Regions from separate parts of the Pseudomonas sp. LFS074 genome, predicted to be linked through region 1. Evidence: predicted binding sites of a transcription regulator. Region 1 holds the regulator's gene; each other region holds the start of a gene.

Evidence for each region. The regulator FliA, encoded in region 1, starts transcription of late flagellar genes. The targets are predictions, from matches to a motif close to CTAAAGTTTNNNNNNNNNNNGCCGNTAA.
Region 2: ACNQP3_RS23040 (flagellar protein MotY) is a predicted target of FliA. The motif match lies at 7,721-7,748, and genes of this name have one in related genera.
Region 3: motA (flagellar motor stator protein MotA) is a predicted target of FliA. The motif match lies at 4,096-4,123, and genes of this name have one in related genera.

What each region holds. Positions count from the first base shown of each region.
Region 1 covers NZ_JBFPFV010000002.1:498,025-508,372, reverse strand. Annotated here, with positions in the region: gene flhA (flagellar biosynthesis protein FlhA) at 1-87, shown strand, start outside; gene flhF (flagellar biosynthesis protein FlhF) at 99-1,409, shown strand; gene fleN (flagellar synthesis regulator FleN) at 1,503-2,336, shown strand; gene fliA (RNA polymerase sigma factor FliA) at 2,333-3,073, shown strand; gene ACNQP3_RS20410 (chemotaxis response regulator CheY) at 3,177-3,551, shown strand; gene ACNQP3_RS20405 (protein phosphatase CheZ) at 3,572-4,360, shown strand; gene ACNQP3_RS20400 (chemotaxis protein CheA) at 4,373-6,607, shown strand; gene ACNQP3_RS20395 (protein-glutamate methylesterase/protein-glutamine glutaminase) at 6,654-7,793, shown strand; gene ACNQP3_RS20390 (flagellar motor protein) at 7,793-8,533, shown strand; gene motD (flagellar motor protein MotD) at 8,537-9,394, shown strand; gene ACNQP3_RS20380 (ParA family protein) at 9,609-10,348, shown strand, end outside.
Region 2 covers NZ_JBFPFV010000002.1:1,052,255-1,062,602, reverse strand. Annotated here, with positions in the region: gene ACNQP3_RS23085 (ABC transporter ATP-binding protein) at 1-161, opposite strand, end outside; gene argF (ornithine carbamoyltransferase) at 158-1,078, opposite strand; gene ACNQP3_RS23075 (molybdopterin-dependent oxidoreductase) at 1,455-3,563, shown strand; gene grxD (Grx4 family monothiol glutaredoxin) at 3,655-3,990, shown strand; gene bfr (bacterioferritin) at 4,048-4,521, opposite strand; gene ACNQP3_RS23060 (bacterioferritin-associated ferredoxin) at 4,723-4,941, opposite strand; gene ACNQP3_RS23055 (peroxiredoxin) at 5,165-5,767, shown strand; gene rnt (ribonuclease T) at 5,937-6,548, opposite strand; gene pyrC (dihydroorotase) at 6,608-7,654, opposite strand; gene ACNQP3_RS23040 (flagellar protein MotY) at 7,785-8,711, shown strand; gene ACNQP3_RS23035 (argininosuccinate synthase) at 8,868-10,085, shown strand; gene ACNQP3_RS23030 (hypothetical protein) at 10,148-10,348, opposite strand, start outside.
Region 3 covers NZ_JBFPFV010000003.1:525,835-536,182, forward strand. Annotated here, with positions in the region: gene orn (oligoribonuclease) at 1-236, opposite strand, end outside; gene rsgA (small ribosomal subunit biogenesis GTPase RsgA) at 389-1,420, shown strand; gene ACNQP3_RS26450 (hypothetical protein) at 1,555-2,034, shown strand; gene motB (flagellar motor protein MotB) at 2,124-3,176, opposite strand; gene motA (flagellar motor stator protein MotA) at 3,180-4,031, opposite strand; gene ACNQP3_RS26465 (HDOD domain-containing protein) at 4,162-5,697, shown strand; gene ACNQP3_RS26470 (rhodanese-like domain-containing protein) at 5,742-6,551, shown strand; gene asd (archaetidylserine decarboxylase) at 6,561-7,424, shown strand; gene serB (phosphoserine phosphatase SerB) at 7,533-8,747, opposite strand; gene ACNQP3_RS26485 (AhpA/YtjB family protein) at 8,882-10,342, shown strand.

The DNA of each region.
Region 1 (10,348 bases):
GTACCGAATTTGCATGTTCTGGCGTATCAGGAAATACCGGACAACAAGCAAGTCACCATCGTTGCCACCGTGGGCCCTAACGGCTGAGGTAGGGGATAATGCAAGTTAAGCGATTTTTCGCCGCCGATATGCGTCAGGCCATGAAGCTGGTCCGTGATGAGCTGGGCGCCGATGCCGCCATCATCGGCAACCGTCGCATCGCCGGCGGTGTCGAACTGACGGCCGCGCTGGACTACAAGCTGTCTGCCCTGGCCCCGCGTGTGCCCAACGCCGAACTGGAAGAAGAGCTGCGCAAGACCCATACGCGCATCGCCACTGCCCAGGCCGAACTGGATCATCGTCAGGACAGCAGCGACAACAACCGCCAATTGTTCGCCGGGCAGTCGCTGACCGCCGCCGAGCCGTTGGTCGAACCGCACATCGATGCGCCCGAGGCCGCTGCGCCAGCCCCTGCGTCGGCGCCGGTCGATCCGCGCCTGTTCGATGCCATGCGCTCCGAGCTTTCGGGCCTGCGCGAGCTGCTGGAAGTGCAGCTCGGCTCGCTGGCCTGGAACCAGCTGCAAGGCAGCAAGCCGCAGCAGGCCACCGTCTGGCGCCGGCTGCAGCGCATCGGTCTGTCCGGGCCGATCGCCCGTGAGCTGCTGGACCTGACCGCCGAGATCGACGAGCCACGTCAGGCCTGGCGCATGTTGCTGGCGCATCTGGCGCGGATGATCGAAATCCCCGAGGTCGAGCCGATCGAAGAGGGTGGGGTGATCGCCATGGTCGGCCCGGCCGGCATGGGCAAGACCACCACCCTGGCCAAGCTGGCCGCCCGCTACGTGCTCAAGTACGGCGCGCAGAACCTGGCGCTGGTGAGCATGGACAGCTTCCGCATCGGCGCCCAGGAGCAGCTCAAGACCCTGGGCCGCATCCTTAACGTGCCTGTGACCTACGTCGACCCGGGCCAGTCGCTGGCCGCGGCGCTGGAGCCGCTGCTGCGCAAGCGCGTGGTGCTGATCGATACCGCTGGCCTGCAGGCCAGTGACCCGGCCCTGCGCATGCAACTTGAAACCCTGGCCGGGCGTGGCATTGCCGCGAAGAACTACCTGGTGCTGGCCACCACCAGCCAGAAGCAGGTGCTGACTGCTGCCTACCACAGCTACAAGCGCTGCGGCCTGGCTGGTTGCATCCTGACCAAACTCGATGAAACGGCGAGCCTTGGCGATGTGCTGAGCCTTGCCATCAGTCATGAACTGCCAGTGGCCTACCTGACCGATGGGCCGCGCATTCCTGACGACCTGCACCTGCCTCGGGGGCACCAGTTGGTCACCCGCGCGGTCAATGTGCAGCAGCAGGACGAGCCCAGCGAAGAGGCCATGGCCGACATGTTCGCTGATCTCTATCACAACCCACGGCGAGCGGGTTGATGATGAAGTGTGTGCAAGGTAGCTATGCCAAAGGGTACGCAGAATTGCCCTACGTGTGGCCTGAGTCCCAGCGAGACAAGGTAAAGAACAGACATGGGTAGCATGCATCCCGTACAGGTGATCGCCGTGACCGGTGGCAAAGGTGGCGTCGGCAAGACTAACGTTTCAGTGAACCTGTCCCTGGCGCTGGCCGAGCTTGGCCGCAGGGTCATGCTGCTCGACGCCGACCTGGGCCTGGCCAATGTCGACGTGCTGCTGGGCCTTACCCCCAAGCGGACCCTGGCCGATGTCATCGAAGGGCGCTGCGAATTGCGCGACGTGATGTTGCAGGGCCCCGGTGGTGTGCGCATCGTACCGGCTGCCTCGGGCACGCAGAGCATGGTGCACCTGGCCCCGGCCCAGCATGCCGGGCTGATCCAGGCGTTCAGCGAAATTGGCGACAACCTCGACGTGCTGGTGATCGACACCGCGGCGGGTATCGGTGATTCGGTGGTCAGCTTCGTCCGCGCGGCACAGGAGGTGCTGCTGGTGGTATGCGACGAACCCACCTCGATCACCGACGCCTACGCCCTGATCAAGCTGCTCAACCGCGACTACGGCATGAACCGTTTCCGCGTGCTGGCCAACATGGCGCAGAGCCCGCAGGAAGGCCGTAACCTGTTCGCCAAGCTGACCAAGGTCACCGACCGTTTCCTCGACGTTGCCCTGCAGTATGTGGGTGCTGTGCCGTATGACGAGTGCGTGCGCAAGGCGGTGCAGAAGCAGCGTGCCGTGTACGAAGCTTTCCCACGGTCCAAGTGCGCGCTGGCCTTCAAGGCGATAGCCCAGAAGGTCGACAGCTGGCCGCTGCCGGCCAACCCGCGTGGCCATCTGGAGTTCTTTGTCGAGCGTCTGGTGCAACCCACCAGCGCGGGTCCAGTGCTATGAACGCCAGCGGTTTCAAGATGTACAGCCGAGCGTCGAAAGACGCCCAGTACGAGCTGATCGAACGCTACGCCCCGCTGGTCAAGCGCATTGCCTACCACCTGCTGGCGCGGTTGCCGGCCAACGTGCAGGTCGAGGACCTGATCCAGGCCGGCATGATCGGCCTGCTGGAAGTAGCCAACAAATACGACGCCAGCAAGGGCGCCAGCTTTGAAACCTACGCCGGCATCCGCATTCGCGGGGCCATGCTCGATGAAGTGCGCAAGGGCGACTGGGCACCGCGTTCGGTGCACCGCAACACCCGCATGGTCAGCGACGCGATGCGTGCGGTTGAAGCCAGAACCGGACGTGACGCTAAAGATCATGAAGTTGCTGCCGAACTCCAATTGAGTCTCGATGATTACTACGGGATCTTGAACGATACCTTGGGCAGCCGCCTGTTCAGCTTCGACGACCTGTTGCAGGACGGCGAGCACGAAGGGCTGCATGAGGATGGTGCCAGTGGCCAGGTAGAACCTGCGCGTGGCCTGGAGGACGAGCGCTTCCAGGTCGCCCTGACCGAGGCCATCGCCAACCTGCCGGAGCGTGAGCGCCTGGTGCTGGCGCTGTACTACGACGAAGAGCTGAACCTCAAGGAAATCGGTGAGGTGCTGGGGGTCAGCGAGTCGCGGGTCAGCCAGTTGCACAGCCAGTGTGCCGCGCGCCTGCGCAGCCGCCTGGGGGAATGGCGGGCGCGTTGAGCCCGCTGTCGTTGCAGTCGTTTTCTACGTTGTACCGAATTGTGAATGCGCGCTCGGGGCCGAGCGCGTTTGAGACTGCTTGGAGGTCTACTTGAACAAAGACATGAAAATCCTCATCGTTGACGACTTTTCGACGATGCGGCGGATCATCAAGAACCTGTTGCGTGACCTGGGCTTCACCAACACCGAAGAAGCCGATGACGGCACCACGGCGCTGCCGATGCTGGAGAACGGCCACTACGACTTCCTGGTGACCGACTGGAACATGCCTGGCATGTCCGGCATCGACCTGCTGCGTAAAGTGCGTGCCAGCGACAAGCTGAAGAGCATGCCGGTACTGATGGTGACCGCCGAAGCCAAGCGCGACCAGATCATCGAAGCGGCCCAGGCCGGCGTCAATGGTTACGTGGTCAAGCCGTTCACCGCCCAGGTGCTCAAAGAAAAGATCGAGAAGATCTTCGAACGCGTCAACGGCTGAGTCACGTCAGGGGGCGCGCCATGGATTCATCACAAACGTCTTTGGGCGAGTTCGAATCGACCCTGAAGAAGCATGCCCAGGAGCTGGTCGAAAGCCTGGAGCGGGGCCGTTTCGGCGAGGCGGTGCAGCTGATTCATGAGCTGAACCAGACCCGCGACCGCGGCCTGTACCAGGAAGTCGGCAAGCTGACCCGCGAGCTGCACAGTGCCATCGTCAGTTTCCAGATCGACCCGACCATGCCGCAGGCCGAGGGGGTGTCGCAGATTACCGACGCCACCGAGCGCCTGTCTTACGTGGTCAGGCTTACCGAGGGCGCGGCCAACCGCACCATGGACCTGGTCGAGGAAAGCACCCCGGTGCTCAACGATTTGGCCAGCGAGGCACATGCACTGAGCGCCGACTGGCAGCGTTTCATGCGCCGTGAAGTGGCTGCGCCGGAGTTCCGTGACCTGGTCAAACGCATCGACAGTTTCCTGACGCACAGCGCCGAGGGCAACCGCAAGGTCGCCGGGCACCTCAACGACATTCTGCTGGCCCAGGACTATCAGGACCTGACCGGCCAGGTGATCAAGCGCGTCACCACCCTGGTCACCGAGGTGGAAAGCAACCTGCTCAAACTGGTGCTGATGGCCAGCCAGGTCGACCGCTTCGCGGGCATCCAGCATGACCACGATCAGCTGCGCGCAGAAAAAGATCGAGAAAAACATCCGACTCGGGGTGAAGGTCCGCAGATTCATGCCGATAAGCGTGAAGACGTTGTGTCCGGTCAGGACGATGTCGATGATCTGCTGTCCAGCCTGGGTTTTTAAGGAGCACGTTTGATGAGCTTCGGCGCCGATGAAGAAATCCTCCAGGATTTCCTGGTAGAAGCCGGCGAAATTCTTGAGCAACTGTCCGAGCAACTGGTCGAGCTGGAAAGCCGGCCCGACGATGCCGACCTGCTCAATGCGATCTTTCGCGGTTTCCACACTGTAAAAGGGGGCGCCGGCTTCCTTCAGCTGAACGAGCTGGTGGAGTGCTGCCATATCGCCGAGAACGTGTTCGATGTCCTGCGCAAAGGTGAGCGCCGGGTCGACGCGGAACTGATGGATGTGGTGCTCGAGGCACTGGATACGGTCAACAGCATGTTTGGCCAGGTGCGCGAGCGCACCGAAGTGACCCCGGCTACCCCCGAGCTTTTGGCGGCGCTGTCGCGCCTGGCCGAGCCGGGGGGCGCCGTGGCCGTTGAAGCGCCTGCCGCCGCAGCACCGGCACCGGTTGCCGAAGCGCCTGCCGAGGAGCAGGACATCACCGACAGCGAGTTCGAACAGCTGCTCGATTCGCTCGATGCGGTCAAGGCGCAAGCTGCGGCCGACGAGCAGATGCAGGGCGAGACCGTGAGCGGTGAAGGTGACGAAATCACCGACGCCGAGTTCGAGTCGCTGCTCGACCAGTTGCACGGCAAAGGCCAGTTCAGCGCCGAGGTTGCCGCGCAGCCGGTTGCCAGCGCGCCGGAAGTGGCCAGCGACGAAATTACCGACGCCGAATTCGAATCACTGCTGGACCAGTTGCATGGCAAGGGTACCTTCCAGGCCGATGCCTTGCCCGCTGCCAAGGCGCCGGCGCCTGCTGCAACTGACACCAGTGCAGCCAGCGATGAAATCAGCGAGCACGAGTTCGAGGCGCTGCTGGACCAGTTGCACGGCAAAGGCAAGTTTGGCGGCGACGTGGCCGCCGTCGAAGCCCCGGCTGCAACCAAGGTGCAAGCGCCGGCAGCGGCCAAGGCCGACAGCCAGCCCGTGGCCAAGCCAGCAGCAGCTGCTGCCCCGGCTCCTGCGCCTGCCAGCAAACCTGCTGCAGCACCCCGCGCCCCTGCCCCGGCCGCCGACAAGCATGGCGCCAGCGAAGCGGAAACCACTGTGCGGGTCGATACCGCGCGCCTGGACGAGATCATGAACATGGTCGGCGAACTGGTGCTGGTGCGTAACCGTCTGGTGCGCCTGGGCCTTAACAGCGGTGACGAGGCCATGTCCAAGGCCGTGTCCAACCTCGACGTGGTCACCGCCGACCTGCAGACCGCGGTGATGAAAACCCGCATGCAGCCGATCAAGAAAGTCTTCGGCCGCTTCCCGCGCCTGGTGCGTGACCTGGCCCGCCAGCTCAAGAAAGAAATCAACCTGGAGCTGGTCGGCGAAGAGACCGACCTCGACAAGAACCTGGTCGAGGCCCTGGCCGACCCGTTGGTGCACCTGGTGCGCAATGCCGTCGACCATGGCGTGGAGATGCCCGAGGAGCGTGAAGCCTCCGGCAAGGCGCGTACCGGCCGCGTGGTGCTGTCGGCCGAGCAGGAAGGCGACCACATCCTGCTGTCGATCTCCGACGACGGCAAGGGCATGGACCCTAACATCCTGCGCGCCAAGGCCGTGGAAAAGGGCCTGATGGACAAGGATGCCGCCGAGCGCCTGAGCGAGTCGGACTGCTACAACCTGATCTTCGCCCCGGGCTTCTCGACCAAGACCGAGATTTCCGACGTGTCCGGTCGTGGTGTGGGCATGGACGTGGTGAAGACCAAGATCTCCCAGCTCAACGGCTCGATCAACATCTTCTCGGCCAAGGGCCAAGGCTCGAAGATCGTCATCAAAGTGCCGCTGACCCTGGCGATCATGCCCACCCTGATGGTGATGCTGGGCAACCAGGCGTTTGCCTTCCCGCTGGTCAACGTCAACGAGATTTTCCACCTCGACCTGTCGCGCACCAACGTGGTCGACGGCCAGGAAGTGGTGATCGTACGCGACAAGGCGCTGCCGCTGTTCTACCTCAAGCGCTGGCTGGTCCAGGGCCAGGTGCACGAAGAGCAGCACGAGGGCCACGTGGTGATCCTGTCGGTCGGCACCCAGCGCATCGGCTTTGTCGTCGATCAACTGGTTGGCCAGGAAGAAGTGGTAATCAAGCCGCTGGGCAAGATGCTGCAGGGCACCCCGGGCATGTCCGGGGCCACCATCACCGGCGACGGTCGCATCGCGTTGATTCTCGACGTCCCGAGCATGCTCAAGCGTTACGCCGCGCGGCGTATTTGATTTCGGTGGCGCACCCTGGCGGGTTGCGCCGCCTAATGGAGTGTTTATGGCAGTCAAGGTCCTGGTGGTGGATGATTCCGGTTTCTTCCGCCGCCGCGTCTCGGAAATCCTCTCGGCGGATCCGACGATCCAGGTAGTGGGTACCGCGACCAACGGCAAGGAAGCAATCGACCAGGCGCTGGCGCTGAAGCCCGATGTCATCACCATGGACTACGAAATGCCCATGATGGACGGCATCACCGCGGTGCGGCACATCATGCAGCGCTGCCCGACGCCGGTGTTGATGTTCTCGTCGCTGACCCATGAAGGCGCCCGTGTCACCCTCGATGCGCTGGATGCCGGTGCGGTGGATTACCTGCCGAAGAACTTCGAGGACATCTCGCGCAACCCCGACAAGGTCAAGCAACTGCTGTGCGAGAAGGTGCATACCATTTCCCGCAGCAACCGCCGTTTTGGCAGCTACGCCAGCCATGCGCCGGTTGCCGCACCCGTACCCGCGCCAGCAGGCAGCGGTCACGCAGCTGCCAGCAGTTTCGCCAGCCCGGCAGCGGCGCGCACGCCTGCGCCTGCCCGTGCAGCGGCCCCGGCAGCGGCGCCAGCGCATTCGCCGGCACCCAAGCGCAAGCCATACAAACTGGTGGCCATCGGTACCTCCACGGGCGGCCCGGTCGCCCTGCAGCGGGTGCTGACCCAGCTGCCGGCCAACTTCCCGGCGCCGATCGTACTGATCCAGCACATGCCGGCGGCGTTCACCAAGGCCTTTGCCGAGCGCCTGGACAAGCTGTGCCGCATCAGCGTCAAGGAAGCCGAGGACGGCGACATGCTGCGCCCGGGCCTGGCCCTGCTGGCCCCAGGTGGCAAGCAGATGATGATCGACGGCCGTGGCGCGGTGAAAATCCTGCCCGGTGACGAGCGTCTGAACTACAAACCGTGCGTGGACATCACCTTCGGCTCGGCGGCCAAGTCGTATGGCGACAAGGTGCTGTCGGTGGTGCTTACCGGCATGGGTGCCGATGGTCGTGAAGGGGCGCGCCTGCTCAAGCAGGGCGGCAGCACGGTCTGGGCCCAGGATGAAGCCAGCTGCGTGATCTATGGCATGCCCATGGCCATCGTCAAGGCCAACCTGGCCGACGCGGTGTACAGCCTGGACGAAATCGGCAAGCACCTGGTGGAGGCGTGCGTCTGATGGACGTGCTCAGCCTGATCGGCCTGATCCTCGCGTTTGTCGCCATCGTCGGTGGCAACTTCCTCGAAGGCGGCCATGTCGGCGCCCTGATCAATGGCCCGGCGGCACTGATCGTGCTGGGCGGCACCCTGGCGGCGGCCTTGCTGCAGTCGCCGCTGTCGTCGTTCAAGCGTGCCTTGCAGATTCTGCGCTGGATCCTGTTTCCGCCACGGGTCGACCTGGCGGGCGGGATCGACCGCGTCGTCAACTGGAGCCTGACCGCGCGCAAGGAAGGCCTGCTGGGCCTGGAAGGGGTGGCTGACAGCGAGCCTGACCCTTATGCGCGCAAGGGCCTGCAGCTGCTGGTGGATGGTGCCGAGCCGGAGGCCATCCGCAGCATCCTCGAAGTCGACTTCCTGACCCAGGAAAGCCGTGATATCCAGGCCGCGAAGGTGTTCGAGAGCATGGGCGGCTACGCGCCGACAATCGGCATCATCGGTGCGGTGATGGGCCTGATTCACGTGATGGGCAACCTGGCCGACCCGTCGCAGTTGGGCAACGGCATTGCCGTGGCCTTTGTCGCGACCATCTACGGCGTGGCCAGCGCCAACCTGGTGCTGCTGCCGATCGCCAGCAAGCTCAAGGCCATCGTCATGCGCCAGTCGCGCTACCGCGAGATGCTGCTCGAGGGCCTGCTGTCGATTGCCGAGGGTGAGAACCCGCGCTCGATCGAGCTGAAGCTGCAAGGCTTCATGGAGTAACCCATGCGTCGCCGTCGTCATACCGAGGAGCACGAAAACCACGAACGCTGGCTGGTGTCGTACGCCGACTTCATTACTCTGCTGTTCGCCTTTTTCGTGGTGATGTACTCGATTTCCTCGATCAACGAGGGCAAGTACAAGGTCATTTCCCAGGCCTTGCTCGGGGTGTTCAACGACCCCGAGCGCAGCATGAAGCCGATCCCCATCGGTGAAGAGCGGCCGCTGAGCGTGCGCCCGGCCGAGCCGTTGGTGAAGGACAGCGAGCAGACCGATGCGGGCCTTGGGGCGACCAGTATTGACCCGCTGAAAACCATCAGCGATGACGTGCGCGATGCCTTTGGCGACCTGATCAAGAGCGACCAGATGACTGTGCGCGGCAATGAACTGTGGATCGAGATCGAGCTCAATTCCTCGTTGCTGTTCGGCAGCGGCGATGCCATGCCCAGCGACAAGGCATTTGCGATCATCGAGAAAGTGGCCGGCATTCTCAAGCCGTTCGCCAACCCGGTTCACGTCGAAGGCTTTACCGATAACTTGCCGATCCGCACTGCGCAGTACCCGACCAACTGGGAGTTGTCTTCGGCTCGGGCGGCAAGCATCGTGCGCCTGCTGGCCATGGAAGGGGTCAACCCGGCACGCATGGCCTCGGTCGGCTATGGCGAGTACCAGCCGGTTGCCAGCAACGACACTGCCGAAGGCCGTGCGCGCAATCGCCGCGTGGTGCTGGTGATTTCGCGCAACCTCGAAGTGCGCCGCAGCCTGACTGGCTCGGGCAGTGCCAATGCCACGCCGGATGCTGCATTGCGCCGGGCTGGCACACAAAGTGCACCGGCAACGCCAGCAACGGTGGCGGGGCAGTGATTCGTCAATTCCCCGACGCTGCCAAGTAGTTGAATGTAGCGGTCCTCTGTGGGAGCGGGTTCACCCGCGAAGAAGGTGACACGGTGCATGGCACCGGCTGCGCCGGTGTTCGCGGGTAAACCCGCTCCTACACTGATCGCGCCAGCTTTCCGATGTTGAGCAAGACAGTTGCCCCAGCAGTGTCCCTGCCAAATCAATAGATAGAGTTTGCTTGATGAGAGTCTGGGCAGTAGCCAATCAAAAAGGTGGCGTCGGCAAGACCACCACTACCATCGCCCTGGCCGGCCTGCTGGCCGAGGCCGGCAAGCGCGTGGTCGTCGTCGACCTCGACCCGCACGGCTCGATGACCAGCTATTTCGGGCACAACCCCGATGCCCTGGAGCACAGCTGCTACGACCTGTTCCTGCACAAGGGCGCGGTGCCCGAGGGCCTACCGGGGCAACTGCTGCTGCCCACCAGTGACGAACGCATCTCGCTGTTGCCGTCGAGTACCGCGCTGGCAGTGCTGGAGCGCCAGTCACCGGGGCAGAACGGCCTGGGCCTGGTAATCGCCAAGAGTCTGGCGCAGCTGTGGCAGGATTTCGACTATGCCCTGATCGACAGCCCACCCTTGCTCGGTGTGCTGATGGTCAATGCCCTGGCAGCCAGCCAGCAGCTGGTGATTCCGGTGCAAACCGAATTTCTCGCGGTCAAGGGCCTGGAGCGCATGGTCGGGACCCTGGCCATGGTCAACCGCTCGCGCAAGCAGGCGCTGCCGTACCAGATAGTGCCGACCTTGTTCGACCGCCGCACCCAGGCCTCGCTGGCCACGCTCAAGCTGCTGCGTGACACCTACGGCCAGCATGTGTGGCAGGGCTACATCCCGGTGGATACGCGCCTGCGCGATGCCAGCCGCAAGGGCGTCACGCCCTCGCAATTCGACAGCAAGAGCCGCGGGCTGGTTGCCTACAGGGC
Region 2 (10,348 bases), 550 kb from region 1:
CCGGCAATCGCGCGCAGCGTGGTGGTTTTCCCGCAACCGGACGAACCGAGCAGGCAACCAATGTCGCCTGCGTTCAGGTGCAGGTTGAGATTCTGGACGATGCGCTGATCGCCATAACCGCAGGCGAGGTTGCGCAGGTTGAGCAGTAGGGGTTGACTCATGCGTGGTGGTAAGCCGGTTCTACAAGGAATTCGAGAAGCGCCTTCTGTGCATGCAGGCGGTTTTCAGCCTCGCCCCAGGCGACCGACCGTGGGTCGTCGAGCAGGTCCTGGCTGATTTCCTCGCCACGGTGGGCGGGTAGGCAGTGCATGAAGAGGACATCGGGTGCCGCCAGGTCGAGCAGTTCGCGAGTGACCTGGTAAGGCGCGAAATGCGCCAGGCGCCGTGCAGTTTCCTCCTCCTGACCCATGGAAGTCCAGACATCGGTGACCACAAGGTGTGCATCGCGCACGGCTTGCTTGACATCACGGATGATCTGCACGCGGTCACCGCCCAGCGCCATGAAGCGTTGATCCGGCTCGTAGCCTTCGGGGCAGGCGATGCGCAGCTGGAAATCGAACTGCCTGGCGGCTTCGATATAGGAGTTGCACATGTTGAAGCCATCGCCGATCCAGGTCACGGTCTTGCCCTGGATCGAGCCGCGGTGCTCGAGGAAGGTCTGCATGTCGGCCAGCAACTGGCACGGGTGCGACTCGTCGGACAGGCCATTGATCACCGGCACGCGCGATTTGGCAGCGAACTCGGTCAGCGTGCTGTGGGCGTGGGTACGGATCATCACCACGTCAAGCATGCTCGACAGCACGATGGCACTGTCGCCGATCGGCTCGCCACGGCCCAGCTGGGTGTCGCGCGGGGACAGGAAGATGGCCTGACCGCCAAGCTGGATCATTCCGGCTTCGAACGACACGCGGGTGCGGGTGGAGGACTTCTCGAAGATCATGCCCAGTACGCGGTTCTTCAGCGGCTCGAACAACACGCCTCGTTTGCGCAAGTCCTTCAGCTCGATGCCGCGGCGGATCACCCCGAGCAATTCGTCGGTGGTGAAGTCCAGCAGGGAGAGAAAGTGCCTAGCGCTCATGATTGACTACCTTATCTGCAACGGTATGCAGGTCGACCGTATGGTTTTTTTTGACAACGGGAGTGACCTGCGGCGTAAGCCGCACGGGGCGGACGAAATAGGGAAAGGCGCAATACTATAAGTAAATGTCGCCTGAAGCCAAGGGGGGAAACAGTGGCCTGATTGCAAAGGGTGTTGCAAAGGGTGTCTTTACCCGTTGGCCCGTGCTGTTTTTTATTTGCTACACCAAGGTTGTACACGGCTTGCTGGCAATTTGGCAAATGGCTGTCGCAAATCGTGCGCCTGATGTCGGTGGATTCACGCGGCGAAGCGCACTGGCTGTGGGCTGGGGGTGAGCGCATAGTCACTGCTGGACAACAACAAGGCAGAGGCGGCCATGACCAAGACCCTGCATCACCGTGCCTGTCACCTGTGCGAAGCGATCTGCGGATTGAACATCGAAGTCAGTCACGAAGACGATGGGCGGGCGTTTATCAGCTCCATCAAGGGCGACCCGCTGGACCCGTTCAGCCGTGGCCATGTCTGCCCCAAGGCTGTGGCGTTGCAGGACATTCAGAATGATCCGGATCGCCTGCGCCAGCCACACAAGCGAGTAGGCGAGCATTGGCAGCCGATTGGCTGGGACGAAGCGTTCGCACTGGCTGCCGAGAAATTGTGGGCGGTTCAGCAAGCCCATGGGCGCAATGCCGTGGCGGTCTACCAGGGCAACCCGAGCGTGCACAACTACGGCTTGATGACCCACAGCAACTACTTCTTGGGCCTGCTCAAGACCCGTAACCGTTTCTCAGCCACGTCAGTGGACCAGTTGCCGCAACACCTGGTCAGCCACCTGATGTATGGCCATGGTCTGCTGCTGCCGATCCCGGACATCGACCATACCGACTTCATGCTGATTCTTGGCGGCAACCCGCTGGCCTCCAATGGCAGCATCATGACCGTGCCGGACGTGGAAAAGCGTCTGAAGGCCCTGCGGGCGCGTGGTGGGCGGCTGGTGGTGATTGACCCACGGCGTAGCGAAACGGCGGCAATGGCTGACACTCATCTGTTCATTCGCCCCGGTGGCGATGCAGCCCTGTTGTGCGGCTTGCTGAACACCCTGTTCGAAGAAGGCCTGGCGCGGGGGTCGCACTTACCGGTCAGCGGCCTGCAGCAGGTGCGCGAGGCCATTGCGCCGTTCAGTGCCGAGGCCGTGAGCGCCCACTGTGGTATTGCCGCAGCCGACATACGCCAGCTGGCAGGCGACCTCGCCGCTGCCGGGCGGGCAGTGTGCTACGGCCGTATGGGCGTCTCGACCCAAGCCTTCGGCACGCTCTGCCACTGGCTGGTGCAACTGATCAACCTGGTGACCGGCAACCTCGACCGCACAGGCGGCGCGTTGTGTACGGAGCCTGCCGTCGACCTGGTGGCGACCACCTCGGGTGGTCATTTCAATGCCTGGCAGAGCCGTGTGTCGGGCTTGCCCGAGTACGGCGGTGAATTGCCCGTGGCGGCCTTGGCCGAGGAAATACGCACGCCTGGCGAAGGGCAGGTGCGCGCATTAGTGACAGTTGCCGGTAACCCCGTGTTGTCGACGCCTAACGGCCGCCAGCTGGATGCGGCACTGGATGGCCTGGAGTTCATGCTCAGCATCGATCTCTACATCAATGAGACCACCCGCCATGCCGATCTGATCCTGCCCTCCACCTCGGCGCTGGAAAACGACCATTACGACAGCACCTTCAACCTGCTGGCCGTGCGTAACGTCACCCGCTTCAACCGGGCGATCCTGCCCAAGCCGGAGGGGGCGCTGCATGATTGGGAGATCTTCGTCGGCCTGGCGCAGGCGTTTGCCAGGCGTGCCGAACTGGAGGTGAAACCCACCTGGGCGCCTGCGCAGATGATCGATCTGGCCCTGCGCAAAGGGCGCTATGGTGAAGCAACGCCTTGGCAGCTCTCTCTGGAAACACTGGGCAACCATCCGCATGGGCTTGACCTTGGGCCGTTGCGCAGCAACCTTGCTGTACGCCTGGCGACTGCCAGCAAAACTGTCGAAGCGGCGCCCCAGGTGTTGCTGGATGACTTGCACCGCCTGGCGCAAATGACGCCACCTGTGCCGGGCGAACTGCTGCTGATCGGGCGTCGCCATGTGCGCAGCAACAACTCGTGGATGCACAACTTCCATCGCCTGGTGAAGGGCAAGCCACGCCATCAGTTGTTGATGCACCCGCAAGACCTGCAGCAGCGCCAGCTGCAGGACGGCCAGCGGGTGCGTATCCGCTCGCGAACGGGTGAACTTGAAGTGGAGGTGCAGGCCTGCGAGGACATGATGCCCGGGGTCGTCAGCTTGCCCCATGGCTATGGCCATGGCCGTCAGGGCGTGCACATGCAAATCGCCCAGGCGCAACCGGGCGTGAGTGCCAATGACCTGACCGATGAGCGCTTTCGCGATCAGGTTTCCGGCAACGCTGCCCTCAATGGCGTGCCCGTGCAAGTAGAGGCCGCGTAAGCAACGGCAAGGCCGAGCACGCTGCTCGGCTTTCCGATACAATGCGTCACCGTGCCGACGACCGCGTCGGAAAGTTCAGCTGAGGTGCTAGATGGATATCATCGATACGATCAAAGAGCAGATTGCCAACAACACCATTCTGCTTTACATGAAAGGCTCGCCGAATGCCCCGCAGTGCGGGTTCTCGGCCAAGGCATCGCAGGCTGTGATGGGTTGTGGCGAAAAGTTCGCCTACGTCGACATCCTGCAGAACCCGGAAATCCGCGCCAACCTGCCAAAATACGCTAACTGGCCGACGTTCCCGCAGCTGTGGGTAGCCGGCGAGCTGGTTGGCGGTAGCGACATCATGCTGGAAATGTTCGAAAAGGGTGAGCTGCAAACCCTGATCAAGGAAGCGGCTGCCAAGGCCAAGGCTGCTGAAGCCTGATCTTCCGGCAAGCATAAAAAAACCCGCTGATCGCGGGTTTTTTTATGCGGCGAATAATTACTCTTCGCCCATCTGCGACTGCAGGTAGTTTTCGATACTGATCTTGTCGATCAACCCCAGCTGGGTTTCCAGCCAGTCGATGTGTTCTTCCTCGGACTCGAGGATGTCTTCGAGCATGTCACGCGAGCCGAAGTCACCGGCGGTTTCGCAATGAGCGATGGCTGCTTTCAGGTCGGCCAGGCCTTTCTTCTCCAGCTTCAGGTCGCACTCGAGCATTTCCTTGGTGTGCTCGCCAATCATCAGCTTGCCCAGGTCCTGAACGTTCGGGATGCCTTCGAGGAACAGAATACGCTTGATCAGTTTGTCAGCGTGCTTCATCTCGTCGATGGATTCCTTGTACTCGTGCTTGCCGAGTTTGTTCAGGCCCCAATCTTCGTACATGCGTGCGTGCAGGAAGTACTGGTTGATCGCGACCAGCTCGTTTCCGAGGATCTTGTTGAGATGCTGGATGACGCTTACGTCGCCTTTCATTTCGGGTTCCTGCCCTGTAGAAGTGTGCCAATACACTGAAGTTTGAGCCCGATACTTAGGAGTGTCAAACCTAAGTTGTTGAATAATAAGTGAAAATTAATAGGAATAAGAATGTTTGTGAACCGCGTTGGAACGCTAACTTATTGAATTTTGGGCATAAAAAAACCGGACACAGGGTCCGGTTCTTCAAATTCTGGGCGTTCAGGCTGCGGTAAATTCTACAGGGTAGGGCAGGGATGCCTGGCTGACCTGAAGCTCGGTCAGGGTCTCGCGGACCACCTGTTTGGCCAGGCAGGCGCATTTGCCACACTGGCTGGCGACATTGGTCGCGGCTCGCACTTCCTTGTAACTGCAGCATCCTTCATAGATCGCATCGCGGATCTGTCCGTCGGTAACGCCGACACAAAGACACACATACATAAGGGCTGACCATCGCGGGTTGAGTCGATGGGTGGAGCTTAATGTTAATGAGAATGCTTGTCAAAGGACTTTCTGGAAGGGCCGTGCTTGAGCGACCGGCGGTTGCTTTGTCGATGGAGTCGGCCTGTCATCAGAAGCCGTGTATGATGGTCGGCCTTTGTTGGATGTCGGGCAGGCCCGTCTGGCCCGGCAAACGGTTTTTCACCCTCATCAGGAGATTACAATGAGCGTACTCGTTGGTAAGAAAGCCCCCGATTTCACCGTTCCGGCCGTGCTGGGCAATGGCGAGATCGTCGACAGCTTCAACCTGGCCTCGGCCATCAAGGGCAAGTACGGCCTGGTGTTCTTCTACCCGCTGGACTTCACCTTCGTCTGCCCGTCCGAGCTGATCGCTCTGGACAACCGTATCCCAGACTTCCAGGCGCGCAATGTGGAAGTGATCGGCGTTTCGATCGACTCGCACTTCACTCACAACGCCTGGCGTAACACCCCGGTCAACAACGGCGGCATCGGTCAGGTCAAATACACCCTGGCTGCCGACATGACCCACGAAATCTGCAAAGCCTACGACGTTGAGTCCGAAGGCGGTGTGGCCTTCCGTGGCGCCTTCCTGATCGACACCAACGGTGTTGTCCGCTCGCAGATCATCAACGACCTGCCACTGGGCCGTAACATGGACGAGCTGCTGCGTCTGGTCGACGCTCTGCAATTCCACGAAGAGCACGGCGAAGTTTGCCCTGCCAACTGGAAAAAAGGCGACAAAGGCATGAACGCTTCGCCAGAAGGCGTTGCTGCCTACCTGAGCGAGAACGCTGGCAAGCTGTAATTGCCACTCGCATAAAAAAACCGGCCTTCGTGGCCGGTTTTTTTATGCCTGGACTTCAAGGCTTCCAGTGCCTGTCCTGGCTCTTTGCCGCTCCTACAGGAGTGTGCATTCCCCTGTAGGAGCGGCCTTGTGTCGCGAAAGGGCCGCAAAGCGGCCCCTGGATTTCAGATCAATCGTTGAAATCACGCCAGCCGCCCATTTCCTTCCAGCGGTTGACGATGCCGCAGAACAGCTCGGCCGTCTTCTCGGTGTCGTAACGCGCCGAGTGCGCTTCACGCCCGTCGAAGTCGATGTCGGCGCTCTGGCAAGCCCGCGCCAGTACCGTCTGGCCATACGCCAAGCCTGCCAGTGTGGCGGTGTCAAAGCTGGAGAACGGGTGGAATGGGTTACGCTTCAGGTCATTGCGCGCCACTGCCGCATTGAGGAAGCCGAGGTCGAAACTGCTGTTGTGGCCAACCAGAATCGCCCGTTTGCAGCCATTGGCCTTGAGCGCCTTGCGCACGCCACGGAAGATGTCGGTCAGCGCGCTTTCTTCGCTGACCGCCATGCGCAGTGGGTGGTCCAGCTTGATGCCGGTGAATTCCAGCGCGGCCGCCTCGATATTGGCGCCCTCGAACGGTTCCACCCGATGGAAATAGGTGTGCTCGGGGAACAGGAAACCCTTCTCGTCCATGCCGATGGTGACGGCGGCAATTTCCAGCAGAGCGTCGGTAGCGCTGTTGAAACCACCCGTTTCAACGTCCACCACTACTGGCAAGTAGCCACGGAAGCGCTCGGCCATCGGGTGACGCGAGCCACTGCTGCCTTGGGCGTCCAGGTCGTCTTCGTAGAGGTCTTCGCTCACGCGTTTTCCTCCAGCAGGCGCCAGCGCAGTTTTTCACCGGCGCGCAGCGGGACTACGGTTTGCTCGCCAAAAGGCAGGCTGTCTGGGGCTGTCCATTCTTCGCGGACCAGCGTAATGGTGTCGGTGTTTGCCGGCAGGCCGTAGAAGGCCGGACCGTGCAGGCTGGCGAAGCCTTCCAGCTTGTCCAGTGCGTTACGTTGCTCGAACGCTTCGGCGTACATCTCGATGGCCGCATAGGCGGTGTAGCAACCGGCACACCCGCAGGCGGCTTCCTTGGCATGACGGGCGTGAGGTGCCGAGTCGGTGCCGAGGAAGAACTTCGGGTTACCGCTGGTAGCCGCGTCCAGCAACGCCACCTGGTGGGTGTTGCGCTTGAGAATCGGCAGGCAGTAGAAGTGCGGGCGAATGCCGCCGACCAGCATGTGGTTGCGGTTGTAAAGCAGGTGCTGGGCGGTGATGGTCGCACCAACGTTGGCCGGGGCCTCGGTGACGAACTGCGCGGCATCGCTGGTGGTAATGTGTTCGAAAACCACTTTCAGCGTTGGGAAACGCTCGACCACACGGCGCATATGCTCATCGATGAAGCGCTTTTCGCGGTCGAACACGTCGATCTCGCTGCGGGTCACTTCGCCGTGCACCAGCAGTGGCATGCCGACTTCCGCCAGCGCCTCGATGGCGGGGAAGATGTTGTCGATGCTGGTCACGCCTGAATCGGAATTGGTGGTGGCGCCGGCCGGGTACAGTTTGGCCGCGTACACGATGCCGCTGGCCTTGGCCGCACGCACGTCCTCGGGGCTGGTGCGGTCGGTGAGGTACAGCACCATCAGTGGCTCGAAGCGGCTGCCAGCCGGGCGGGCGGCCAGGATGCGCTCACGGTAGGCGCCAGCCTCGGCGGCATTGCGCACCGGCGGAACCAGGTTGGGCATGATGATGGCACGGGCGAAGGTACGCGCCACATCGCCAACGGTGTGGGGCAGGACGGCACCATCGCGCAGATGGATGTGCCAGTCGTCGGGGCGCAGGAGGGTCAGGCGATCGGACATTGGGGATTCCAGGCGGGTCGAACTCAAGCCCCAATCGTACCGGAAAACCCTGGGGCGAGCACGGCTATCAAGTTTTCCGGGCGGCGTCCGATAGCCTGCAGGTAAGCCGTCAGAATTTGTGGAGCCGCCCGTGCGCCAGCGTTACCTAGCCCTGTTGACCCTGTTCGCCAGCCTGCCGGCCGGCGCACTGACTTTCCAGACGCGCATGGAGAACATCGCCTGGAAGGTCGAGGGTGATCAGTTCGAATGCCGCCTGATCCAGCCGATCGAAGGTTTCGGCAGCGGAGAGTTCGTGCGCCGGGCAGGTGAGCAGCCAGTGTTCCAGCTGCGTTCGGACAGCAACGTACTGGGGGCAGGTACCGCCAGCCTGCTGGCGGCGGCGGCGCCATGGCAGCCTGGACGTGGTGATATCAACCTGGGCAGCGTGCGCATGGCCCGTACCGGTGTGCTGTTCAGTTCGTCCCAGGGCCAGGCCAGCCGCCTGATAAACGGTCTTCTCGACGGGCGCAGCACAGTGGTGCGCAATTACGCCGGTGAGGCCGGCAGGCCAATGGAGGTGCGCGTGCTGCCGGTCAGCTTCGCCAAGGCCTACAGCGACTACCAAGCCTGTGCCGGCAAGTTGCTGCCGATGAACTTCGACCAGGTTCGCCAGACCCAAGTAGGCTTCCCGGGGGGCGGCACCGAGCTGGATGCGTCGGCGCGTGCACGGCTGGATGTGATCCTGGATTACATGAAAGCCGACCCGACGGTGAACCACATCGAGCTTGACGGCCACTCTGACAACAGTGGCAACCGGCTGACAAACCGTGACCTGTCACGCCGGCGCGCGCTCGCGGTGGCCGATTACTTCAAAGCCCATGGCGTGGCGGAAGAACAGATCATCGTGCGCTTCCATGGTGAGCAATACCCATTGGTGAAGAACAACAGTGCTGCCAACCGGGCGCGTAATCGACGGGTGAATATCGAGCTGGATCGGGTTACGGTAGTTGTGAAACCGGTGGAGAAACCTGCCGAAAAAGCCCCTGAACCAACTGCATTAGCGCCAGCTGCCAAGTAATCTGCGCGCCTGTCGGGAATTGATCGCTGCTACAGGCGCCGTCGCCCTTGCGAAAGTTCCTGTCGCTTTGTCGTCAGAAGCTGTCGCCCCACTGTAAATTTGTGCGCAAGGCCGTTAGAATCGATGCCTTTCCGTACAACCCCGTGGAGTGATGGCATGGCGGACGTAAAAAAGGTCGTACTGGCGTATTCCGGCGGCCTTGATACTTCGGTGATTCTCAAGTGGCTGCAGGATACCTATAACTGCGAAGTGGTGACCTTCACCGCTGACCTGGGTCAGGGCGAAGAGGTCGAGCCGGCCCGTGCCAAGGCCCAGGCAATGGGCGTTAAAGAGATCTACATCGACGATCTGCGCGAAGAGTTCGTGCGTGATTTCGTATTCCCGATGTTCCGCGCCAACACCGTCTACGAAGGCGAGTACCTGCTGGGTACTTCCATCGCCCGTCCGCTGATCGCCAAGCGCCTGATCGAAATCGCCAATGCAACCGGTGCTGACGCCATTTCCCATGGCGCCACCGGCAAAGGCAACGACCAGGTACGTTTCGAGCTGGGTGCCTATGCGCTGAAGCCAGGCGTCAAGGTCATCGCTCCATGGCGCGAGTGGGACCTGCTGTCCCGCGAGAAACTGATGGACTACGCCGAAAAGCACGGCATCCCGATCGAGCGTCACGGCAAGAAGAAGTCGCCGTACTCGATGGACGCCAACCTGTTGCACATCTCCTACGAAGGCGGTGTCCTGGAAGATACCTGGACCGAGCACGAAGAAGAGATGTGGCGCTGGAGCGTCTCGCCCGAAAACGCCCCAGACCAGGCTACCTACATCGAGCTGACCTACCGCAACGGTGACATCGTTGCCATCGACGGCGTCGAGAAATCCCCGGCCACCGTGCTGGCCGACCTGAACCGTATTGGTGGTGCCAACGGCATCGGCCGCCTGGACATCGTCGAAAACCGTTACGTCGGCATGAAGTCGCGTGGCTGCTACGAAACCCCTGGCGGCACCATCATGCTCAAGGCCCACCGTGCCATCGAGTCGATCACGCTGGACCGCGAAGTTGCTCACCTGAAAGATGAGCTGATGCCGAAATACGCCAGCCTGATCTACACCGGCTACTGGTGGAGCCCGGAGCGTCTGATGCTGCAGCAGATGATCGACGCTTCGCAGGTCAACGTGAATGGCGTTGTGCGCCTGAAACTGTACAAGGGCAATGTCACCGTGGTTGGCCGCAAGTCGGACGATTCGCTGTTCGATGCCAACATCGCCACCTTCGAAGAAGATGGCGGCGCCTACAACCAGGCGGACGCTGCCGGCTTCATCAAGCTCAACGCGCTGCGTATGCGCATTGCTGCCAACAAGGGCCGTTCGCTGCTCTGATTGCTGGCTTGTGCAATAAAAACCCCGGCTCAGGCTGGGGTTTTTTTATGCGCGAAGAATATTCAAGGCATTGAGCTGGAGTGGTTCGCAACATCGTCCTCAAGTGCACTGATCGACAGTTGCGCACACTGGCGTTTTTCCAGGTTGTAAAAGCGCCAGGTTCGCGTTGGCACGGGCGGTTGGGCAAGTGCATGCAAGAGTTGTTGCTCCATCAAACGATAGGCGTCCGGGCCGGAGAACATGAATGTGACCGGTTCGCCCTG
Region 3 (10,348 bases), on a different contig from region 1:
ACCTTGCTCTCGCGCACGCGCTGGGTCAGGCCCGAAGCGCCATGGGTGCGGGTGTTCCACTCATCCATACGCGCCAGCACGTCGTCACTGTGGTGGATGGCGATCACCGGCCCTTCGGCCAGGGTGTTCAGCTCGCTGTCGGTGACGATGGTTGCCATTTCGATGATGACGTCGCTGTCTGGATCCAGGCCGGTCATTTCCAGGTCGATCCAGATCAGGTTCTGTGGGTTTTGCATGCAGGGGCTCCTCGTATAGCCCGTCATAGTAGCCTAGTGGCCCAGGCACGCCCATTCACCGCTCAAAGGTTAGCGGAATAGTCCAGCGCCTGGCGTGCTAAACTGCCTGCCGTTTTCAATGCCCCACCCCGGGCCTTTCTCACGGTACCTTCATGGCCAAACGCCAGCTCAATCGCCGCCAGAACTGGCGGATCGAAAAAATCCAGGGCGAGCGCGCCGCTCGTGCAGCCAAACGCGAGCAGCATGCGCTGCAGGAACTGGAGGGAGGCGACCTGGGGCCGGAGCAACTGGGCCTGGTGATCGCGCACTTCGGCGTGCAGGTAGAAGTAGAAGCCCAGGACGGCGAAGGCGCAGGCCAGGTATTCCGCTGCCACCTGCGCGCCAACCTGCCGGCGCTGGTTACCGGCGACCGCGTCGTGTGGCGGGCGGGCAACCAGGGCATTGGCGTGATCGTGGCGCAGATGCCTCGCAGCACCGAGCTTTGCCGGCCGAACAACCACGGCCAGCTGAAACCGGTGGCGGCCAACGTCGACCTGATCGTGATTGTCTTTGCCCCGGCCCCGGAGCCACACCCGAACCTGATCGACCGCTACCTGGTAGCTGCCGAGCACGCCGGCCTGCGCCCGCTGCTGCTGCTGAACAAAGCCGACCTGATCAACGACGAGAACGGCCCCGGCCTGCATGCACTGCTGGAGGTCTACCGCGAACTGGGCTACCCGCTGCTGGAAGTATCGGCACACCAGGGTGACGGCATGCAGCGCCTGCAACAGCAACTCGACGGTCACATCAGCGTGTTCGTCGGCCAGTCGGGGGTGGGCAAGTCATCGCTGGTCAACAGCCTGCTGCCAGACGCTGGCACTCGCGTCGGCGACCTGTCGGAATGGTCGGGCCAAGGCACTCACACCACCACCACGGCGCGGCTGTACCACTTCCCGAACGGCGGCGACCTGATCGACTCGCCGGGTATTCGTGAGTTCGGCCTTGGCCACGTCAGCCGCGACGACGTGGAAGATGGCTTCATCGAGTTCCGTGACCTGTTCGGTACATGCCGTTTCCGCGACTGCAAGCATGACCGAGAACCGGGCTGTGCGTTGCTCAAGGCCCTGGACGAGGGGCGTATCAAGCCGCAGCGCATGAACAGCTACCGCTCGATCATCGCCAGCCTCACAGAAGACAGCTACTGACTGGGCGGCGGGCCAGAGCAATCTGTAGGATTTATTACCGAGCCGTGTAGGACGGCTCTGGTTTCGCCGTCATCTATTGCCCACACGTCCGCTTTCCCTGATGGTCATGGCTTCTATCAGGGAGGGTAACCGCCATGCCGGTTCTTATCAGCTACCGCCACGAAGTGCGGCTCGACGCCTTTATTCTCAACGAGCGCCTGCTGCTCGAAGGCATCCCCACCCAAGTGGTGCAGTTGGACTGCGACGGGCAAACCCATGACGACCTGTATGGCAGTTTCTGCCAGCAGATGAACGATGCCACCCACTGGATCGGAGTATTGCCGACCGATACCAACGACGCCTGGTGGACCGCCTGGCTGCTGGGGGCGGCAGCGATTACCTGCCGGCGAGTGAGTTTCTTCCGCAAAGGTTCAGGCGCACTGCCGGTTTGCCTGAGCAAATGGCCGGCCATGCGCGAACGTACGCATATCGACCTGTTCGTGCGGGCTTATCATGACGAACGCATGTTCGAGCGAGCCATGACACTGCCGCCGGGGCGCGGCTCTTGCACTGACAGGGATAATGCAGCCTTCTTTCATGCTGATCTCAAGGCCAAGATCAGGCGGGGGTTCTGACGGAGATGCAGCCGCAAACACCGGCTACGCCGGTGATCGCGAACCCCCTGGATGTTGAGCAAGACAGTTGTGCCCGCGAAATGCCGGGCTTACTGGTCCTTGGCGTCATCCATCTTCAACGTACCATCCTCGAAGATGTTCAGTTTCTGGCGCAGTTCGCGCGGCTGCATCGGTGCCTGTTCGGCCTCGCCACCCGTCCCCGATGCAGCTGGCGCGGCCGGTGCCGAAGCCCCTGGCGCAGCGTCATTGGCTGGCGGTGCGGCAGGCGGGGCGGCCGGTGCCTCCGGCGCTCCCTGCTCACCCTCGATGTTGCGCTGGGCCTTCTTGGTCAGCACGATGATGTCGATGCGGCGGTTGACCGGGTTGAACGGGTCCTTGCGGTCGAACAGCGACGACGAGGCGTAGCCCACCACCCGCGCCACCTGGCCGTCCGGGTAACCACCGGCCACCAGCGCACGACGTGCGGCGTTGGCGCGGTTGGCCGACAGCTCCCAGTTACCGAACTCGCCAGTGCCGGCATACGGCTTGGCATCGGTGTGGCCGCTGATGCTGATCTTGTTCGGCACCGCCTTGATGGTGTCGGCCATGGCCAGCAGGATGTCTTCGAAGTACGGCTGCAGGCGCGCACTGCCAATGTCGAACATTGGCCGGTTCTCGGCGTCCATGATCTGGATACGCAGGCCGTCCTGGGTGATCTCGAACAGAATCTGGTCCTTGAACTTCTGCAACTGCGGGTTCTCTTCCACCTTGTTCTGCAGTTCTTGCAGCAGCAGTTCCAGGCGCTCACGCTCCACCTGCTCGGCCATGGTCTCGACCTGGTCCTTGCTCAGTTGGGTGGTGGACTCTTGCGTCGGTTCGGCCTTCACTTCCGGGTTGATGGTCTTTTCCGGTGCCAGCTCAGGCGAGCCGCCCAGGTCGATGACGTAGGGCGTGCCGCTTTCCGAAAAGCCGATCGGGTCTTTGAAGTAGCCGGCAATAGCGATCTTCTGTTCTGGCGTGGCCGTGGACATCAGCCACAGCACCAGGAAGAACGCCATCATCGCCGTGGCGAAGTCGGCGAAGGCGATTTTCCAGGCGCCGCCGTGGTGGCCGCCGCCAAAGCGCTTGACGCGCTTGACGATAATGGGCTGGTTGTTTTCCATGACTCAGCGACCGCGAACCGCTTGTTCCAGTTCGGCGAAGCTTGGGCGGTGCTTGGGGTACAGCACCTTGCGCCCGAACTCGACCGCCAACGAAGGCGGCATGCCCGAGGCAGAGGCCACCAGCGAAGCCTTGATCGATTCGTACAAGTTCAGCTCTTCCTTGGCGTCGTGCTCCAGGCACTTGGCCAGCGGGCCGAAGAAGCCGTACGCCGCCAGAATACCGAAGAAGGTACCGACCAGCGCCGCACCCACGTGCATGCCGATGGCCGCCTGGTCACCTTCGCCCAGCGAGGCCATGGTCACCACGATACCCAGTACCGCCGCGACGATGCCGAAGCCCGGCATGCCGTCGGCGATGCCGGTCACCGCGTGCGACGGGTGCTCCAGCTCTTCTTTCATGCTCAGCAGTTCCATGTCGAACAGGCCCTCGAGCTCGTGCGGGGCCATGTTGCCGGTAGACATGATGCGCAGGTAGTCGCAGACGAACGCAGTCATGCGTTCATCGGCCAGTACCGTCGGGTACTTGGCGAAAATCGGGCTGGCGGCGGCGTCCTCGATGTCGGCCTCGATGGCCATCATGCCTTCGCGACGGCTCTTGTTGAGGATCTCGTACACCAGGCCCAACACCTCCAGATAGAAGGCATGGCTGAAGCGCGAGCCGAACATTTTCATCGACTTCTTGATGACGTGCATGGTCATGTGGCCAGGGTTGGCCTGCAGGAACGCACCAAAGGCCGCACCGCCAATGATCAGTACTTCGAACGGCTGGATCAGCGCTGCGATTTTGCCGTGGGAGAGCACGTAGCCGCCGAGCACGCTCGCGAATACGACGATGATGCCGATAATTTTAGCCATAGGTTCAAAGCACTTGCTGTCGTGGTCAGGGGAAGAGACGGGAGCTTTAAAACTCTTCTTCTACTTATCGGCAGAACTGCGCCAGACTATAGCCACTCAATGCGAAAAGCCAGTTCGGACTGATGTCAAAATGCCAATTGAAACCAAGGTGCCCGCTCAGGCCCCGCGTACGTTAGAGGCCTGGGTAAAGCTGCTCGAGAGTGTTCGCATCCCCGTGCCGAAGCACAGCTACGACCGGGTCATGGCCGCCATAAACGATAGCCGCCGCTCGCTGCGCGATATCGCCGAACTGATGCAGGACAGCCCGGCACTGGTGCTGTCGGTGATGCGCGAAGCCAATCACCCCACCAATGCCAGCCTGGCCGAGCCCGCCGAAAGCCTGGAAGTCGCACTCAACCGCCTGGGCCTGGAGCGCAGCGAACAGCTGCTCAGACGCCTGCCAGCGTTGCCTGTGGAAGAAATCCCGCCGGTACTGTGCCAGTTCCAGATGATCAGCCAGCACGCCGCACAGCAGGCCAGTGGTCTGTTCGCCAGCCGCCTGGCACGGCTCTGGCAGGAAATTCACTGGGGCAGCCTGCTGTTCCTTTCGCCACTGTGGCCGCTGGCGCTGGCCTACCCCAAGTTGCTCGATATCTGGGAGTTGCGGGTAATCCACAAGGGGGAGGACGCAGCAGGGGTGGAGGAAGAACTGTTTGGCGTGCGCATCATGGCGCTGTGCCAGACCATGGCCGAGTACTGGCGCCTGCCACAATGGGTCACCCAGGGTTACCGCCTGCTGCTGGAAGAACGCGATCAACTGGCCCAGGTGCTGAACATCGCCCGCGACGAAGACCTGCTCAGCCAGCAGCACCGCCTGGACGCCGAGCCCGGCCTGCGGCGCTGGTTCAACCAGCCGGCCAATACCGTGTTGCTGGCCAACAACCTGGCACTGGCAGCACAGGTCGGCTGGGACAACCCACACTTGCTGCGCTGGCAACTGCTGACTGCGTTGTACCTGCAGACCTCGCTGGAAGACGTGCAGCATCAGGTGCACCAGCAGGCCGCTGCCAGCGCCCGCCGCCACGCCCGACATGCCTTGTTCCATCCGGCAGAAGCGTTGATCTGGCCGTGGCACCAACGCCGCCCGCACCCGGACATGCTGGCCCCGCCACCGCCCAGCAGCGACGACCTGGCACGCTGGCGCACACTGTGCCAGGACCTGCTGGCCCAACCCAGCCCGTTCACCAACACCGTGCACCTGGCCACCCAGGCCCGCGAGGCCCTGCTGGCCTGCGGCATGCAACGCATCATGCTGTTGAGCCTGGACAAGGCCAGTGACTACCTGCGCGTACAGCAGATTGCCGGCCTGCCCAAGGAAGCCGGGGCTTTGGCCCTGCAGGTGTCGCAGAACAAGCTGCTGCAAAAGCTGATGAGCCAGGCTGGGCAACTGCGCATAACCCCGGAAAACCACAGCCAGTTTTCGGCCCTGCTGCCCGCCCCGCTGCGTGCCTTGTTCCGCAGCGAGCATGTACTGCTGCGCTCATTGGCGGTGAACGACCAGGTGCTGATGCTGCTGGTGGCCGACCAGGGCTGTCGGCCCTTGGCCGATATCAGCGTGCAAGCTGTCGGCAAGACCGCGCAATGCATCGAGCGCGCCCTGTCGGTGTTTGCCAACCGCAAGGGCTGAGCCTTGCGCTACAATCGCCCCTCTTTCCACACTGGAGACCGTGGATGACTGACTTTTCCGGCCTGCCCCTGGTGATCGAAGCTGCAGACCTGCTGCCACGCCTGGATTCGCCGCAGCTGATCCTGGTCGACCTGAGCAGCGCCAACCGCTATGTCAGCGGGCATATCCCCGGCGCACGCTTTGTCGAAGGCAAGCGCACCCAGCTTGGCCAGCCACCCGCGCCCGGCCTGCTGCCGGCCCTGGGCGAACTGGAAAAACTGTTCAGCGAACTCGGCCATCGCGACGACGCCGTGTATGTGGTGTACGACGATGAAGGCGGCGGCTGGGCGGGGCGTTTCATCTGGCTGCTCGATGTGATCGGGCACAAGGGCTACCACTACCTCAATGGCGGTATCCAGGCCTGGCCGGCAGATACGCTGTCCACTGAAGTGCCCGCCAGCGGCAACGCCCGGGTACGCCTGCGTATCGACAGCGCCCCCACGGCCACGCGCGAGTACCTGCAAAGCCGCCTGGGCGCCGATGACCTGGTCATCTGGGACGCGCGCGGCCCGCAGGAATTCAGTGGCGAGAAAGTGCTGGCAGCCAAGGGCGGCCACATCCCCGGTGCGATCAACTTCGAGTGGACCGCCGGCATGGACCTCAACGACCACCTGCGCATTCGCCAGGACATCGCCGACGTCCTGCTGGAGCTGGGCATCACACCGGACAAGGAAGTGATCACCCATTGCCAGACCCACCGCCGCTCCGGCTTCACTTATCTGGTGGCCAAGGCCCTCGGCTACCCACGCGTCAAGGCTTACGCCGGCTCGTGGAGCGAATGGGGCAACCACCCGGACACGCCTGTAGAAGTTTAAGGAACCTGCATGAAATCCCGTTTGTTCATCATCAGCCAGTACCTGCTGCCGCACCACCTGCTGTCGCGACTGGCCGGCTGCGTCGCCGAGTGCCGCGCACGCTGGTTCAAAAATGCCTTCACTGCCTGGTTCGCCAAGCGCTATCAGGTCAACATGAGCGAAGCGCTGGTCGAAGACCTGAGCGCGTACGAGCATTTCAACGCGTTCTTCACCCGCGCCCTGAAGCCAGGCGCCCGCCCGCTGGACGAAACCCCGGGCGCCATCCTGTGCCCGGCCGACGGTGCTGTCAGCCAGCTCGGCCCGATCGAGCACGGCCGCATCTTCCAGGCCAAAGGCCACGGTTTCAGCGCGCAAGAGCTGCTGGGCGGTGACCCGGCCATGGCCGCGCCGTTCATGGGCGGCGAGTTCGCCACCATTTACCTGTCGCCCAAGGACTACCACCGCGTGCACATGCCGCTGGCCGGCACCCTGCGTGAAATGGTCTATGTGCCGGGCCGCCTGTTCTCGGTCAACCAGACCACCGCAGAGAACGTTCCCGAGCTGTTCGCTCGCAACGAGCGTGTGGTCTGCCTGTTCGATACCGAACGTGGGCCAATGGCTGTGGTGCTGGTTGGCGCGATGATCGTTGCCTCGATCGAAACCGTATGGGCCGGGCTGGTCACGCCGCCAAAGCGTGAGCTGAAAACCTTCCGTTACGACGAAGCCAGCCGCGCGCCGATCCATCTGGAAAAGGGCGCCGAGCTGGGCCGCTTCAAGCTGGGCTCGACCGCCATCGTGCTGTTCGGGCCGGAGCAGGTGAAGTGGGCTGAAAGCCTGGGTGCTGGTTCTGCAGTGCGCATGGGGCAACTGCTGGCAGAGCCTGCACAGGCTTGACTGCGGTTTTTGCTTTGAAGTGGCTGGCGCGGTTTATTTAGCGCCTGTGAGATCGAGCGCCACCCGCGCGGCGCTCGATCTCACAGGCACTGAAGATACAACGACAAACTAGCCGCGCGCGTCGCGGTCGCGTAGGCCCAGCAGGTACAGCACGCCATCCAGCCCCAGGGTAGAAATAGCCTGCTTGGCCGATTGGCGCACCAGCGGCTTGGCACGGAACGCGACACCCAGCCCAGCCAGCGACAGCATCGGCAGGTCGTTGGCACCATCCCCCACGGCAATGGTCTGCTCCAGCTGCAAGCCTTCTTCGTTGGCCAGCTTTTGCAACAGCTCGGCTTTGCGCTGGGCGTCGACGATCGGCTCTACCGCCACCCCGGTCACCTTGCCATCGACCACTTCCAGCTCGTTGGCGAACACATAGTCGATACCCAGGCGCGCCTGCACCTGGCGGGCGAAGTAGGTAAAGCCACCGGACAGGATCGCAGTCTTGTAACCCAGGCGCTTGAGCTCGGCGAACAGGTTTTCGGCACCCTCGGTCAGGCGCAGCGAGGCACCGATTTCGTCCAGCACCCCCACATCCAGGCCCTTGAGCAGCGCCATGCGCTCCTTGAAACTGGCGCGGAAATCCAGCTCCCCGCGCATGGCACGCTCGGTGATCGCCGCGACCTGCTCGCCCACACCGGCCGCCTTGGCCAGCTCGTCGATGACTTCAGCCTCAATCAGCGTGGAATCCATGTCGAACACGGCCAGGCGGCGGTTGCGGCGGAACAGGTCGTCTTTCTGGAAGGCGATGTCGATGCTCAGCGCTTCAGCCAAGGCAAAGAAATCGGCACGCAGGGCCTGGGCATCGCTCGGTACGCCGCGCACGGAAATCTCGACGGCTGCCTTGCCCTTGTCGGTTTCGGCATCCAGCGCCACACGGGCCGACAGGCGCTCGATGCGCTCGATGGTCAGGCCGTACTGGCTGATCACCGCACTCACCCGCTGCAACTGCTCGGGGGTGATCTTGCGGCTGAGCAGCGTAACGATGTGGCGCGCTTCGCCATGGCCATCGGCCCAGTGCTGGTAATCCGCCTCGGAAATCGGGGTGTAGCGGGCCTGCAGGTTCAGCTCGTGGGCCTTGGCCTGCACGCTTTGCAGCAGGGCAGTCGCCACTTCGTTGTCCGGGATATCGACCAGGATGCCAAACGACAAGGTGCCGTGCATGACCGCCAGGCCGATGTCGAGGATACTCACACCGCCCTGCAGCAGGACGCCGGTGATAGCCGCAGTGAGACCGGGACGGTCCTCACCGGTGATGTTGATCAGGACGATTTCGCGCACAACCTGGCTCCGACTTCGATGAAAAATGCGCATTCTACCGATTTTCCATGACCATCGGGCGCCAACGATACTTTGCCGACAAAACCCGGCTCGCTATACTCCCCCCACTTTCATGCCATTAAGAGCCGAGCTCAGTGAACCGGCCCACGCCAGTCAAACCAGATAACTTCTTCCTGATGATCTATCGTGCCCTGAGTCAACGTCGCGTGCCGCTGGCACTGCGCATCGCCTGCACCAACATCTTCCTGGTGGCGCTGGCGCTGGTGATCTACGCCTGCGTGATGGGCCTGCAGTTCAAGCAGGCCATGCATGAGCAGGCCGATGCCCTGGGGCAGAGCCTGACCACCCAGACTGCCACGTCGGCAACCGAGCTGCTGGTGTCGAACGACATCCTCAGCCTCAATGTGCTGCTCGGCAACCTGGTGAAAAACCCGCTGGTGGCCCATGCGGCGATCTACAGCGTGGACAACCGTATCCTCGCCGAAGCTGGCCAGCGCCCGCGCAACAGCCTGTTGGGCGAAGCCGAAGGCCTGTACCAGACCAAGATCACCTTCCAGGACGTGACAGCCGGGCAGTTGCGCATCAGCCTGGACATGAGCCAGTTCCAGCAGCCGATGTTGATCAGCCTGCAGAGCATGGGCATTCTGGCCGCGATTCTGCTGGCCCTGGCCTTGGCCCTGAGCTTGCGTCAAGGCCGCTACATCACCCTGCCGCTGCTGCAACTGCGGGTATGGCTGCGCGACCCACAGCCCTATACCCCGGCCACCGACCGCCAGGACGAGATTGGCGACATCGCCCGCCAGCTGCATGCACGCCTGGCTCCACCGCCGCCGCCAGAACCAGAGCTCGAGGAAGACGACGACGAGTCGTTTGACGACCTGCACGAAGCTGCCCCCCCCGCCAAGGCCGCGCCGCGCGCCAAGGTTGTCGCCGTGGAAGACGAGCATGACGACGAAGCCTTCGCCGGCCTGCTGGACGACGACCCTGCGCCCAAAGCCGCCGCGCTGGTCGAGTCCGATGAGCCGCAGTACAGCGCCGTACTGGCCGTGCAGCTGGGCTCGCAGGAGCAACTGCGCCGCCTGCCACGCACACGCCTGACCGAGCTGACCGAGCGCTACCGCGACTGCCTGGAGCACGCGGCCTCACTCTACGACGGCGAAACCCACACGCTCGACGATGGCAGCACCCTGGTGCTGTTCCACAGCCGCGAGTGTGGCGAAGACTATCTGACCAACGCCATTTGTTGCGGCGAGCTGTTGCGCGCCCTGGGCCATGCTCTGCAGATCGAAGTGGCCGACAGCGGCATCACCTTGCAGCTGCAACTGGGCCTGGTGCTGGGCAACGACCTGCATGGGCTGGAACTGGTTGATCTGCTGATGGCCGAGAAGGTTCAGGATGCTTTGGCACTGTCGCAGCACAGCCGCAACCTGTTGTTGGTGGAGCGGCAGATCAGCGATGACGCGCTGATTCGTCAGCGCGCCCGCATTCGTCCGATTGCCAGCCCAGAAGGCGCCTGCTGCGTAGAGCGCCTGATGGAGCCCTACCCGTCGATGCTGGAACGGCAGCTGGCGCGGATGCACGAGCGCAGGGCCTGACAGCTA